2 regions of the Marinobacter liaoningensis genome follow, and region 2 is predicted to be linked to the other one. Evidence: predicted binding sites of a transcription regulator. Region 2 holds the regulator's gene; the other holds the start of a gene.

Region 1 (7,259 bases), 1.8 Mb from region 2:
CCGGCCGGTTCAGGCGATCCGGCTTATTCGCCGGCTACACTGTCCAGATAGGCCTTGTCCGAAATGTTGGTCCACTGACGGACCTGACGCAGGTACTCACGCTGGGAGTTGATGATCTCCTTCGCAAGCTCATCCTTCTCCGCGGCTTCTTTCAGCAGCTTGTTGGTGGCACCGCGCAATGCCTCAATCACTTCCGGCGGGAAGGTCTTGTGCGTGACATCCGGATAATCTTCCTTCATCCGGTCCCAGGCTACGCCACTTTCGTGGGTGCTCTGGATGTACATGTCATAGGCGGCCGTGCGCATGGCAACGCGCAGAATTTCCTGCAGATCCGAAGGCAGACTGGTCCAGGTTTTCTGGTTGACCAGGAACTGGACTTCGGCGCCTGGCTCCTGCCAGCCGGAATAGTAGTACTTGGCAATCTGGTGAAAGCCCATGTTGAAATCGAGTGCCGGGCCGACCCATTCGAGGGCATCAATCGTGCCGCGTTCCAGGGCACTGTATAGCTCGCCCGGCGGAATGTTGGTCACCGCGACACCCAGCTCGGACATAACCTCACCGGCAAAGCCGGGCGTCCGCATCTTCAGACCCTGAAGATCGTCGACGGAGTTGATCTCGTCCCGAAACCAGCCACCCATCTGGTTGCCGGTGTTCCCCCCCGGGAAGGACAGCAGGCCGTAAGGCTCATACACCTTCTGCATCAGCTCCATGCCCTCACCATGGTAGAACCAGGCGTATTGCTCCGGGGCAATCATTCCGAAGGGCACCGTGGTGAAGAACATGGCGTTGGGGATAGTGCCCTTGTAGTAGTAGGACGCGGTGTGACCCATGTCGTACTGGCCATTCCGAACCAGATCAAAGATACCGAACGGCGCTTTATGCTTGTTGGAGGGGTCAATCCGGATCTGCAGACGACCATCGGACATGGTCTCGGCCATCTTGGCCATGTGTTCGACGGTTTCCCCCAGGATCGGGGAGTTGGGCCCCCAGGTCTGCGCCAGGCGCAGGGTAAATGTGTCCTCAGCCAGGCTGAGCGAACTGACAGAGAACAGCAGCGCAAACGCGGCCATTCTGAACAGGCGAGTCATCATTGTTGGCAACCTTTATCCTATTATTATGTAATGTATTTTTATTGAATCGGACTAATATTAGCTCGGCATGCCACCGCGCGCCAAGGCCTGATCCAGGCCTTGGCGCCGGACCTCAAACCTTGAACTGGCTGACCAGATCTCGCAGGCTTTCTCCCAGCCGTGCCAACTCCTGGCTCGCTTCGTTGGTCTGGGTAACGCCGGTATCGCTGCGCTGGGCGGCGTCGACGATGCGGACCACATTCTGGTTGATTTCCTCCGCGACCTGGCTCTGCTGCTCCGCGGCGGTGGCAATCTGGGTCACCTGGTCGTGAATCTGCCCAACCGATTTCTCGATGGTGCCCAGGGCGCTGGTAGCGTGATTGATCCGTTCCACCGTCTCCGACGAGCGATCCCGGGATTTGTTCATGAGATCAACCGCAGAACGGGACTCCGACACAAAGCCGTCAATCATTTCACGAATCTGGTCTGCGGACTCGGCACTGCGCTTGGCCAGTTGGCGAACTTCATCGGCAACCACCGAGAAACCTCGGCCGTGCTCACCAGCTCGGGCCGCCTCAATGGCGGCGTTCAGGGCCAGCAGGTTGGTCTGTTCCGTCACCGCGTGGATCACATCAAGCACCTGCTGGATGTCATCCGACTTCTCCGCCAGGGCGTCAATGGTGCGCGCGCTTTCCTGGATTTCCTCAGACAGTTTGTTCACCGCTCCCTGGGCGTTGGTGATGGTTTCGCCACCGTCCCGGGCCATGCGATCGGCGTCCGACGCCGCACTTTCAACCTCGTTGGCATTGCCGGAAATCTGCTGGATGGTGGCCGCCATTTCGTTGATGGCCGAGGCAATCTGGTCGGTTTCCGAGCCCTGTTCCTGAACCGAGGCGCGGGTTTCATTGGCAACCCGGCTCAGTTCCTCGGCGGCCGAGGCGACCTGGTCGGTGGTCGCCCCCACCTCGCGGATAGTGTCCTGAATCTTGACCACGAAGGCATTGAAACGACGCCCCAGCTCAGACAGTTCGTCCGTACCGTCCTCGGGCAGACGATGGCGCAGATCGCCCTCACCGTCAGCGATTTCCTGCATCATGTCGCTCACGCCCTTGAGCGGTCGGGTCACCGTGCGGCCGACGAACAGGCCGATCACCAGAGAGATGACCACAACGATCACCGTTACCACCAGAATGAATCCCAGGGTGGAGGCAATGTTGTCCTCGATTTCAGCCCGGGCGGCGGCGACTTCGCGCTCGATGTTGGTTACGTAGACACCGGCACCGATCATCCAGTCCCAACCCGGAATAATGGTGGAATAAGAGACTTTTGGCTCCTCATTGCCCGAGGCCGGATTCATCCATTCATACCCGTAATAGCCATCGCTTTGCGCCGCATCGAACAGGGCGCCCACCAGCTTCTTGAGAGTCGGATTGTTCGTTGGCCCTTCCTTGGTGGGGTCCGGCGCATAGGCCAGGTTGTAGACATCCCGGGTGTAGGCAAAGACGTAATTGGTCTTGTCGAAACGGATGGTTCTGAGACGCGACGCCGCCTCGGCCTTGGCTTCCTCTTCCGACAATTCGGGGTCGTTCTTCGCTTCCAGAACCACTGCCCGGGCGGCGTCGATCAGATTCTTGAGTCCGGCTTTCCGGGATTCCAGAAGGCTGGTTTCAAGCCGCTTGAGTTCTGCTTCACCACTGGCCTGGATCTGGCTGACGGTGATCCAGGCGATGGTCGCTGCGGTGATCAGTACCGGCACCAGGACGGCCAGCAACAATCGGGTGCGGATGCGCAGTTTGTTCAGCACGTTCATTACAACGATCCTCGGGGATTGGGTAGAGTTATGGATTATCCACAGAGATGCGTTGAGCACTGTTCCAGTTTGTTAAGACCGGTTTACGCACGAAACAGTGAAGGTCGTGCGTGTTGACACTAGACTGGTACTGTCCACGCATATTCAGCTAATTAGGGTATCGACGGTATTGTCCAATTCTTGAGCGCGGTTTCGACCAATGTCTTAGTGCCAGGGTTCTAGCATGAAGCACCTGTACCTGATCCGACACGCCAAATCCAGCTGGGCCGACGACACACTGCGCGACCGGGCGCGGCCCCTGAATGCCCGGGGGCAAAGCCAGCTGGCACCCCTGGGCCGGGCCCTTGCTCATCACGGTGGTTTCGGTGGCCAGGTTTACGCCAGTTCAGCAACGCGGGCGCAGGCGACACTTGAGGGCATCCTGCCGGCCGCATTCCCCCCGGAGCGGGTACACGTCTGCCCCGATCTCTACACCTTTGATTTCCGTCGTCTCGCAGAATGGTTACAGGACCGGGATGGGCAAGGCGCGATTGCGGTCATTGGCCACAACCCGGCCCTCCTCGAGCTGGCCCAGTGGCTGCTAAAACGCCCGCCCGAGCAACTTCCAACGGCCAGTTTCGTGCACATTCGCATTCCTGTTCGCCACTGGCACGAACTGGCCGGGGGCAAGGGCAAACTGGAAACGCTCCTGACACCCATCCAGTTCAGCTATACCCATTTCGCCCGCAAACTGAAAAAGCGACCGGATACCGACGGCGCCCGACCGGGCAGGGATATTCCTGCAGCACTCCAACACCAGCTGGCGCTCATGCAACAGCTGACACCGGGGGTGATCATAGGACTGGATGACGAGTTTCTGCACCAGTACCGCATTGCCATTCGCCGCAGCCGCGCCATTGCCGAATCAGTTCAGGAAGTGACCAACAACAAACTGCTGGCCAAGGCCATCAAGCAACTGAAACGGAACGCAAACGCGACCAGTCGACTCAGGGATCTGCACGTATTCCTGCAACAGCTGCCATGGTTATGTTCCGCCAATGATGAACTGCGCACCGCATTGCAGACCTATTTCGAGAGAGAGGCGGATGACGAACACCAACAGCTGGTAAAAAAACTGACCGGCAAGCGCTACCTCAAGAGCCTCACCGACTGGCAGGACCGGATAGAGTCCCGAAAACTGGAAAAACTTGCCGCATCACTGAGCCATAAAGACATCCGAAAGACCGCCCGGCGACGTATGGATGAAATCAACAAACTGACTGCGATGCTGACCAGCGTCTCGCCCGATGAGGATTTCCATCGACTGCGCAAACGGTTGAAACGGACGCGCTACCTGATGGAACTCGACAGGGCGGGCTGGAAGCAGCCCCTGAAGGTTCTGAGAGAGCGCCAGAAACATTACGGCCATTTCCAGGATCTGCACGTTCAGATCGAGTTGCTGGAACAGTTCCGGGGCGACGCCCCGGAGATTCTTCCGGCGGCCCTGGGCGCTCTGAAAGCCAGGCTGGAACAGCAAAAAGCAGACGTCCGAAAGCAGATACTGGCCCTTGGAGGACTTGATGGAGCCCCGATATGACACCCTGTTCTACGACGGTCGCTGCCCACTGTGTGCCCGCGAGATCCGAACTCTGCGCAAGCTTCAGGATGGCAACCTGATCTTCGCGGACATCCACGAACAGCATGGCAACAACCCGCTGGTGCCAGACCACGAGGATCTGCTTCGCCGCCTTCACCTGATGACCCCGTCCGGGGACTGGGTAACCGGTCTGCACGCCAATGTGCGCGCCTGGTCACATACCACTGTGGGCTTCCTGTTCAAGCCCCTGCTCTGGCCTTTGGTCTTCCCCATTGCCTCGCGAATTTACGAGAACTGGGCGGACCGCCGGTACGAGCGAAAGTACGCCTGTGCCATCGGCGCCAACGACCACGGTCATCAACCCTGAAATCCGACCTGCTCCAGATTGGGTGGGCGATAACCCGGATCGAGACGCCAGCGATCCTTCACCGATGGGTGGATCGTGGTCTCAACATCGGCGACTTTCAGGGGTCTGATCAGCGGTTGGGAAAACCGGAAAATGTGCCGCCGGGAATTGTGCAGTTTCGCCCGAGCGTCCGGCCTGGCCGCAGCCGGCAGGTGCGGCTCGATCTCCAGGCCCGCCGCCCTCGCCTCCTGCACCATCCAGTCCAGGGCAATGTCCGAGGCAAACAGACCGCCCTCGTCCGCCGGATACCCGCCACCGATGTCGCTGTGAGAACCGGCAAACCACACCTGTTTCAGATCGAGCCCCGGCCTCGGGCGCCACAGGGTGGGTTCGAAATCCTCCCGGCGTTCATCAATGGCAAGTGCGTGTCGCGCCACCCGAACGTTACTGCCGAGTTTGGTGTCATAAAACTCGTCCTTACGATCAAACAATCCCAGCAATGAAAACGGCACGCCGAGTGCACCGACCGTGTCCCACACCCCGACAAAATGAATCTCGCGGGACGGATGACTGTGCTCAGCCCGGAATTTCAGGGACTCCGCACCGGCCGGCGCATACTCCTTGCCCGTTTTCTTGTAGTGGTCAAAGGCTTTCTGGATAAGCCGCGCATCGGGCCGCTTGAGGATGCCACAGTTATTGATAAGGCCACACAGGGAACGCACCGTGTAGGCACCTCGGCTAAAGCCAAAGAAATACAGTTCGGTGTCGGGCTCATAGTTCTGAACGATGTAGCGGTAGGCATCCATGATGTTCTTGTGAATGCCCCGGCCCGTTGCACCACCAATCACGGCGTTGTAGTAGGAGCCAATGCCCCAGTCGTAAAACACATGCTGGGGCCAGCCCCTGGCGGTCAGCGGGCTGATGGCCCGGGCCATTCGCAGAACATTGGTGGGAACGTCTTTATGCAGGTCTTCTTCGGGACGATTCCAGGTGCCGTCAGCACAGATGACGAGGCGCTCGACCATGGCAGACTCCTTTGCCACCAGAGTGATCAGAGTTTGACCAGATTATAGCTTATGGCTGATGGTCCGGCGGCGCAGCCTGGTCGCATTTCTTGCAGTCCAGCTCGAAACCCAGCATGGATTGCCGACCCTCTCGCGTCATCACCCAGGGCCTGTTAACCCAGGGCGGGTCATGGCGCACATGCTGGTTGTGACCGCACGCCAACTGGGCAACCCAGTGACTCTCCTGGTCCCGGTGGTAGCCGGTTATGGGCTGTTTCATGGCAGCTGTTATCCAACCTTCAAGCAACAGGTCTTGTACTTTCTTCCACTGCCGCACGGGCAAGGCTCGTTGCGCCCGGGCTTCAACGGGCCTTCGCGGGTATCGCCTGCCACATAGAACCACCGGTCCTGTTCCCGGACGAATTCCGAATGCTCCTCCAGATAACCCCAGCCACTACCGGCACGGTAGAGCGCCCGGAAGTGCACCATGCCGGCACGCCCTTTTTGGGAGCTGCCAAGGATTTGCAGCGACGCCCAGTCCGGCGATTGCTGCAGATTGAGGGTGTCCGGACGAGTACTGGTGTGCCAGCTAGTCAGCAGATAGTCCGTCAGGCCCAGCACAAAGGCACTGTAACGGGAACGCATCAGCGTTTCCGGGGATGCGGCCGGCTCGCCCAGGTGGTAGGGCTGACAGCAGGTGCCGTAGTCCTGGCCAGAGCCACAAGGACAGGTTGTCTGATCGGGAGAAGGTTGGTCTGTCATCAGGGATCGCCCGTCTTTCCACTAAGGTCGGATGAGGAATGACAGTCTACCAGTTCCAACCCCTTACCTGCTGTGTTATCAAGGCAGATTCCCCCATGCCCGGTGACCTGACTTGAACGAACTAAGCCTGCTGCAGATACTGCTTGCCAATCTCGCCATCCTGGCCGGAGCGTGCCTCCAGGGCGTGGCTGGCTATGGCATTGGAACGCTCTCTGCACCGCTGCTGTTCCTCGTCAGCCCTCTCTTTTTACCGGGGCCTTTAATTCTGAACGCCACGATCCTGACGATCTTCATGCTGATTCGCAATCGCGGTGCTCTGCAGGTGCGCCAGGTACGTTTTGCCATTGTTGGAGGCGCCATCGGCACGGTACTGGCGGGATTGACGCTGCTGGTTCTGTCCCCCAAGGGGTTCGAGTTGATCTTTGGCGTCCTGATCCTGACCGGCGTAGCTCTCAGCATTGCCGGCCTGCGCCCGGCACTGAACGCTCCCAATAGCATCATGGCAGGCGCTGCCTCAACCTATATGGGCACCATTACCGCCGTGGGCGGACCACCCATTGCCCTGATCTACCAGAATGAAAAGGGCCCCCTGGTCCGGGCCAACATGTCCGCATTCTTCCTGATGGCCAGTTTCTTGAGTCTGGCCGCACTGCTGTTCTCCGGCTATCTTGGCCTCCGTGAGCTGCAACTG
Region 2 (7,259 bases):
CCCATGGAGTTTGCTTCCTTTCCGACGGTGCTGCTGGTGGCGACGCTCCTGCGACTGGCCCTGAACGTGGCGTCCACCCGCATTGTGCTGCTGGAAGGTCACGAAGGCGGCGACGCGGCGGGTAAGGTGATTGAATCCTTCGGTGCCGTGCTGATCGGCGGTAACTACGCGGTGGGGCTCGTGGTATTTGCCATCCTGATGATCATCAACTTCCTGGTGGTCACCAAGGGCGCGGGCCGCGTTTCCGAAGTCAGCGCCCGCTTTACCCTGGATGCCATGCCAGGCAAGCAGATGGCTATCGACGCCGACCTGAACGCCGGTTTGATTAACCAGGACGAGGCCAAACATCGCCGTTCAGAGATTGCTCAGGAAGCGGATTTCTACGGTTCCATGGACGGTGCCTCGAAATTCGTTAAGGGCGATGCCGTTGCCGGCCTGTTGATTCTTGCCATCAATATTATTGGCGGCGTCGCCATCGGCATGCTGCAGCACGATCTGACCTTCGGGTTGGCCATGCAGCGTTACGCATTGCTCACCATCGGTGACGGCCTGGTTGCCCAGATTCCCTCACTGCTCTTGTCCACCTCCGCGGCCATCATGGTCACCCGGGTGACCTCCAGCCAGGACATGGGCGGCCAGATTCTCAGCCAGATGTTCAGTGCGCCCAAGGCGCTGGCCATTGCGGCCGCGATCCTGATCATTCTTGGCCTGATTCCGGGGATGCCCCACGTGGCCTTCCTGGGTCTCGGCAGCCTCGCAGCGGCAGCGGCCTGGTACATCTGGACACATGATCGTCAGACGGTCGAGGAAGATGGTGTCTTCCCGGGCCGGGGCGGTGCCGCCGGCATGCCGCGCTCGACGGGGCAGGATCTGCCCCCCGGCGGGGATAGTGGTGGTGATCCGGGCCGGCAATTGCCCGCGCCGGGAGAGACCAAGGAGCTGGGTTGGGACGACGTCGCCACGGTCGACATCGTCGGGCTGGAAGTGGGGTACCGACTGATTCCCCTGGTAGACAAGTCGCAGGGTGGCCAGCTTCTGAGTCGGATCAAGGGGGTGCGCAAGAAACTGTCGCAGGATCTGGGCTTCCTGATGCCGTCGGTTCATATCCGCGACAACCTCGACCTGATGCCCAATGTTTACCGGATCACGCTCATGGGTGTGACCATTGCCGAGGCTGAAATTCACCCGGAGCGGGAACTGGCGATCGACCCCGGTCAGGTATTTGGCAAAGTCGAGGGGATTCAGGGCAAGGATCCGGCTTTCGGACTGGATGCCTGCTGGATTGAGCCGGACAAGAAGGATCAGGCCCAGACTCTGGGTTACACCGTGGTTGATGCCAGCACCGTGGTTGCCACCCATCTGAACCAGGTCTTGCAGAAGCATGCCCACGAGCTGCTCGGTCATGAGGAAGTGCAGAAGTGGCTCGACCAGTTGGAGAAGGTGTCGCCCAAACTGGCGGAAGAGCTGGTGCCGACCACGGTGTCGATCAGCCTGTTGCTCAAGGTGCTGCAGAATCTTCTCAAGGAAGAAGTGCCGATTCGGGACATGCGTTCGATCGCTGAGGCCATCGTGAACGTTCATCCGAAGAGTCAGGATCCGAAGTTGCTGACCACGGTGGCCCGTCAGTCCCTGCGCCGGATGATCGTGCAGAGTATCTGCGGGAACGAGTCGGAGATCCCGGTCATCACCCTGGATCCGGATCTGGAACAGTTATTGCTAAAGTCTGTTCAGCAGAGTCAACAATCCGGCGGTCAGGACGACATCGGTCTGGTTCTGGAGCCGAACATGGTGGAGAAGCTGCAGCGGTCCCTGCAGGAAAGCGTCCAGCGCCAGGAAATGCTTGGCAAGCCCGCCATTCTGTTGGTTTCCGGTCCATTGCGACCGGTTCTGGCAAGGTTTGCGAGCTACGGGGTAGAGCGCCTGCACGTGCTCTCCTACCAGGAAATACCGGATAACAAACAGATCACTATCGTGGCGTCCGTCGGTCAGTAACGACACGGACCACAACGCGGCCAGCGCCCGCAGGGGGCTGCCGGTGGAGGATGAGGCAGTATGAAAGTAAAACGGTTTTTCGCTCAGAGCATGGCAGAGGCGCTGAAGCAGGTCAGTGAACAGATGGGGCCGGATGCCGTGATTCTTTCCAATCGTCGTGTTGATGGTGGCGTCGAAATCGTGACGGCACTGGACTACGACGAGAACATGGCGCGCCAGCGATTGGGTGACAAGGCCGAGTCCGCCACCAACGGCTCGCGACTGGCCGAAATGCAGGCTGACCAGCATCGCCGGCTTGAAGACGAGCTGAACCGATCCCGCGATCGTATCCGTGACGTGCGGGAGAAACGGGCCAAGGTGGGGGCATCGTATTCTGGCGCTTCCTTTGCGGACCTGAACGAGGCTGCGTCTTCCGGGTTTGAGGCGTCGACGCCTGCACCGGCTGGCGACGCCCAGGGTTATTCCGATGAGCTGGCTCAGATGCGGGCTGAAATCAGCTCATTGCGGGAGATGATGAGTGGTCGGCCGGTCGAGCCAGCGAAGCCGGCCAGCAATGCGGTCCAACAGCGGCTGGCGGAACGCTTGCAGGAGTTTGGTCTGAGTAACGATTTGGCCGGCTCGTTGTCCCGTCGGCACAAGGGTGGCCGGCTGGAAGATGGCTGGAAACAGTCCCTGAAAATGCTCGCCACCGGTGTCCGCACCTCCCGCCAGGAATGGCCGGATGAGGGCGGTGTCTACGCGCTGGTTGGTCCCACTGGCTCCGGCAAGACAACCACCATTGGCAAGCTGGCGGCACATTACGTGTTGCGACACGGGGCCGATTCATTGGCGCTGGTCACGACCGATCGCTATCGGGTGGCCGCTCATGAACAGCTGTTCGTGTTCGGTCGGATCCTGAACGTGCCAGTGCGGGTGGTGGATGAAAGCCACTCCCTGGATGATATTCTGGACGAACTGTCCGACCGGCATCTGGTATTGATTGATACAGCCGGCCTGACCAGTACGGACAAGGGGTACCAGGAACAGCTGGCGGAGCTGGCGCGTAGCCACCACAATATCCGTACCCACCTTGTGGTGTCTGCCACCAGCCAGCCGCGTATCATGAAATCCGTCTGGCATTGCTATAAGATGGCAAATCTTTCGGGCTGCGTGATGACAAAGATTGACGAAGCCCTGACACTCGGGGAATCTCTGGGGTTCGTGATGGAAACCGGGTTGCCGGTGGCTTATTACACGGACGGGCAGAAAATCCCCGAGGATCTGCATCACGCGGAAGCCATTCCTCTGGTGCGGCTGGCGGTGGAGCGGCTGAAACGCCTTCAGCAACAGCAGTCGGTTGCCGAAGGGGCCTGAGCGCAAACATGCCTTAACCGGATCCCAGGGCATCCGGCGCGCGGAGCTGGCGCCGTTCAATAACAAGACGAGCCTTCAGTACAACTGGCGAGAGACAAGAATCAACATGAGCAGAGCAAATCCGGTACAGGTGATTGCGGTTTCCGGCGGCAAGGGTGGAGTCGGCAAGAGTAACGTGTCGGTCAACCTCGGAATCGCCCTGGCACAGAAAGGTCGCCGGGTTGTGATTCTGGACGCCGATCTGGGCCTCGCCAACATTGATGTGCTGCTCGGAATTACGGCCAGCCGAAACATCTCAGACGTGCTGTCCGGTGAGTGCGAACTCAAGGACATACTGGTCAACGGACCCGGCGGCATCAAGATTGTGCCGGCCTCCTCCGGCACCCAGCGAATGACTCATTTGAGCCCGATGGAGCACGCCGGACTGATCAATGCCTTCAGTGAACTGGGTGATCAGATTGACGTACTGATTGTCGATACCGCCGCGGGCATTTCCGAATCCGTGGTCAGTTTTCTTCGGGCCTCCCAGGAACTGCTGTTCGTTGTCTGTGATGAGCCCACCTCCATCACCGATGCCTACGCCCTGATCAAGCTGATGAATCGCGAATACGGCACCAACCGCTTTCGTATTCTGGCAAACCAGGTGCGAAATGAGCAGGAAGGCCGCCACCTTTTCGATAAACTGACCCGGGTGACCGAACGGTTCCTTGATGTGGCTCTGCAGTATGTGGGTATGGTGCCGTACGACGAAGCCGTCAAGAAATCGGTACAGCGACAGCGGGCGGTGCTGGACGCCTACCCCCGCGCCAAGGCGTCTCTTGCGATCAAGGCACTGGCGGACAAGGTCGACAACTGGCCGTTGCCATCCTCGCCCCGGGGACACCTCGAGTTCTTTGTGGAGCGGCTCGTCGAAGTCTGATTCTGATCCAGTCAAATCAACACCGGATACATGACATTGGCGAAACATCTGGGAATCTATCAGCAGTCTGACGCGAAAGGTCCTTCTCGACTCATTGAGGAGCACGCTCCGCTGGTCAAGAAAATTGCCCTTCATCTGATGGCCAGGCTCCCCGCCTCGGTGCAGCTGGACGACCTGATGCAGGCGGGCATGATCGGTCTGCTTGAGTCGGCCCAACGCTACAGCTCGACCAAAGGTGCGACGTTTGAAACCTATGCCGGCATCCGTATCCGAGGCGCCATGGTGGATGAGATCCGCAAGGGCGACTGGGTCCCCCGTTCAGTCCATCGAAATGCCCGCCGGATTTCCCAGGCCATCAAGGCCGTTGAAGACCGTCTCGGTCGTGAAGCCCAGGACCTCGAAGTCGCCGAAGAACTGGGTATGGAGCTTTCCGAATACCATGCCTCGCTTGCAGACGCCAACAGCGGGCGACTTTTTAGTCTGGATGAGCTCAATGAATCCGGCGAGCTGCCGATAGAAGAAGCAGAGAGCAGCGATAATCCGCTGGATGGTCTGGCGTCCGATGCCTTCCGTCGCAATCTGGCCGAGGCCATCGAAGAGTTGCCGGAGCGGGAAAAACTGGTGCTCAGCCTGTACTACCAGGAAGAGCTGAACCTGAAGGAAATCGGCGCCGTTCTGGGCGTCAGTGAAAGCCGGGTCAGCCAGATTCACAGCCAGGCCGCGCTCAGGTTGCGTGGTCGCCTTGCGGGCTGGCGTCGTGAAGCGGACGACTAGACGCCTACTCCGTGTGTCTGGTTCATAGCGCTCTGTAGCTTTTGGTAACCGGCGCTTTACTTGGGCACCAAAGATCAGACAATAAGTGCTTAAAACAGCGGCCTGCTAGATGTCGAGCTCATAGGTCAAACGAATTCCGGGTGTTACTAACTGGAGGTCCCATTGGACAAGAACATGAAAATCCTGATTGTGGACGACTTTTCCACAATGCGACGGATCATCAAGAACCTGCTGCGTGATCTGGGTTTCAGCAACACCGACGAGGCAGATGATGGCAACACCGCGCTGCCGATGCTGAAAAGCGGCAAGTACGATTTTCTGGTGACGGATTGGAACATGCCGGGGATGTCCGGGTTTGATCTGCTGAAAGCCGTGCGCGCCGATGAAGATCTGAAGACGCTGCCGGTGCTGATGGTGACAGCCGAAGCCAAACGGGATCAGATCGTGGCGGCGGCCCAGGCAGGTGTGAATGGCTATGTGGTCAAGCCGTTCACGGCAGCGGTCCTGAAGGAAAAGATTGAGAAAATCTTCGAACGCATTCAGTAATCAGAGGTCGGATGGCTCTCATGAGCGATAGCAACAAGAACCATCGGAGCCTCGATCCGGAGGTGACTGAGCAGCTCCAGCGTCAGAGCGCAGAGCTGGCCGAAAGCGTAAAGGCCGGAGATTTTGCTCAGGCGATGACCGTGATCAATGAACTCAGCGAGGTCAGGGATCAAAGTCTCTACCGCGAGGTTGGTCGGCTGACCCGTAGCCTGCACGAAGCAATCCGGAATTTTCAGGTGGATCCACGCAGCGTCGAGCAGCAGGAAGCGCTGTCGAAGATGACTGATGCCTCCGACCGCCTTGAGTACGTGGTCCAGATGACCAGTCAGGCGGCCAACCGCACCATGGACCTGGTGGAAGAGACCATGCCTGTTGCCCACTCCGTTCGCGATGAGGCCTCGGCACTGCGGGATGAATGGCAACGGTTACGCCGGCGGGAAATGCAGCCCGCCGAGTTCCGTGAGCTCTACGGGCGCATCGACCGGTTCTTTGCCGGCCTGACCACCGACGCCGACACCATGTACAACAATCTTTCGGAAATTCTGTTGGCCCAGGATTTTCAGGATCTGACCGGGCAGGTGATCCAGAAGGTCACGACCCTGGTGAAGGAAGTGGAAGAACAGATGCTCAGCCTTGTGGTGATGGCGAGCCATGTGGATCAGATCACCGGCACCGTGCACCAGATTGACGAGACTCAGGTTTCGGCGGAGCAGGGCGTAGGGCCTCAGATCAAGGCTGAAGAGCGTGAAGATGTAGTATCGGGACAGGACGATGTCGATGATCTGCTGTCCAGTCTCGGTTTCTGAATTGATAAGGGGTTCGCATGGCGTTTGATGCTGATGACGAGATTCTCCAGGACTTCCTCGTGGAAGCTGGCGAAATTCTCGAAAAACTGTCGGAGCAACTGGTCGATCTCGAGCAGCACCCGGACGACAGTGATCTGTTGAACGCCATTTTCCGTGGTTTTCACACCGTCAAGGGTGGTGCGGGCTTCCTCCAGCTCGATGCCCTGGTCAATTGTTGCCACTCCGCAGAGAACGTGTTCGACATTCTGCGCAATCACAAGCGCCGTGTGGACTCGGAGCTCATGGACGTGGTGCTCGAGGCGCTTGATCACGTTAACGCCATGTTCGAGCAGGTCAGGAATCATGAAGAGCTGACACCGGCTCCGGATGAACTGATTGCCGCCCTCGATGCCTTTGCCGAACCGGAAAGTGACACCGGAAGAGGTTCACAGGAGCCTGCCGAAGAGACCCGGCAGCCGGGGGCGGACGACGGCGGTGATATCACCGATGACGAATTTGAGCAGCTGCTTGATGCTCTTCACGACGGCAGCGATTCTGCCGACAACCAGGCGCCCGGTTCTCATGACTCTGCCGGGGCGCCTGCTGGCGAATCCGGTGATGACGAAATCACCGACGACGAGTTCGAGGCTTTGCTGGACCAGCTCCATGGCAAAGGCCAGTTTGCCGGCGCCCCGGAATCCGACGAGCCCGAGACCGGTGCCCGTCAGGATAAGGAGGCGTCAACGGGTAAGGGTGATGAACTGATCACCGACGACGAATTCGAAAAGCTGTTGGACGAGCTGCATGGTAAGGGCGGTGGTCCAACCGCTAACGACGGGGGCAAGGCGCCCAAAACAGAATCGTCAGCCGCAGCGACGCCGGAGTCGTCG

What was found. The regulator FliA, encoded in region 2, starts transcription of late flagellar genes. The targets are predictions, from matches to a motif close to CTAAAGTTTNNNNNNNNNNNGCCGNTAA.
Region 1: a site for FliA is predicted at 3,038-3,065, ahead of KZO34_RS11875 (methyl-accepting chemotaxis protein). Genes of this name have one in related genera too.

What each region holds. Positions count from the first base shown of each region.
Region 1 covers NZ_JAHXKI010000002.1:2,079,760-2,087,018, reverse strand. The annotation lists gene KZO34_RS11880 (TRAP transporter substrate-binding protein) at 24-1,088, opposite strand; gene KZO34_RS11875 (methyl-accepting chemotaxis protein) at 1,204-2,880, opposite strand; gene KZO34_RS11870 (CHAD domain-containing protein) at 3,104-4,456, shown strand; gene KZO34_RS11865 (thiol-disulfide oxidoreductase DCC family protein) at 4,440-4,823, shown strand; gene KZO34_RS11860 (DUF2235 domain-containing protein) at 4,814-5,827, opposite strand; gene KZO34_RS11855 (DUF3565 domain-containing protein) at 5,877-6,086, opposite strand; gene KZO34_RS11850 (YchJ family protein) at 6,095-6,568, opposite strand; gene KZO34_RS11845 (sulfite exporter TauE/SafE family protein) at 6,681-7,259, shown strand, end outside.
Region 2 covers NZ_JAHXKI010000002.1:256,300-263,558, reverse strand. The annotation lists gene flhA (flagellar biosynthesis protein FlhA) at 1-1,992, shown strand, start outside; gene flhF (flagellar biosynthesis protein FlhF) at 2,053-3,345, shown strand; gene KZO34_RS03475 (MinD/ParA family protein) at 3,452-4,264, shown strand; gene KZO34_RS03470 (RNA polymerase sigma factor FliA) at 4,295-5,038, shown strand; gene cheY (chemotaxis response regulator CheY) at 5,201-5,584, shown strand; gene KZO34_RS03460 (protein phosphatase CheZ) at 5,605-6,390, shown strand; gene KZO34_RS03455 (chemotaxis protein CheA) at 6,408-7,259, shown strand, end outside.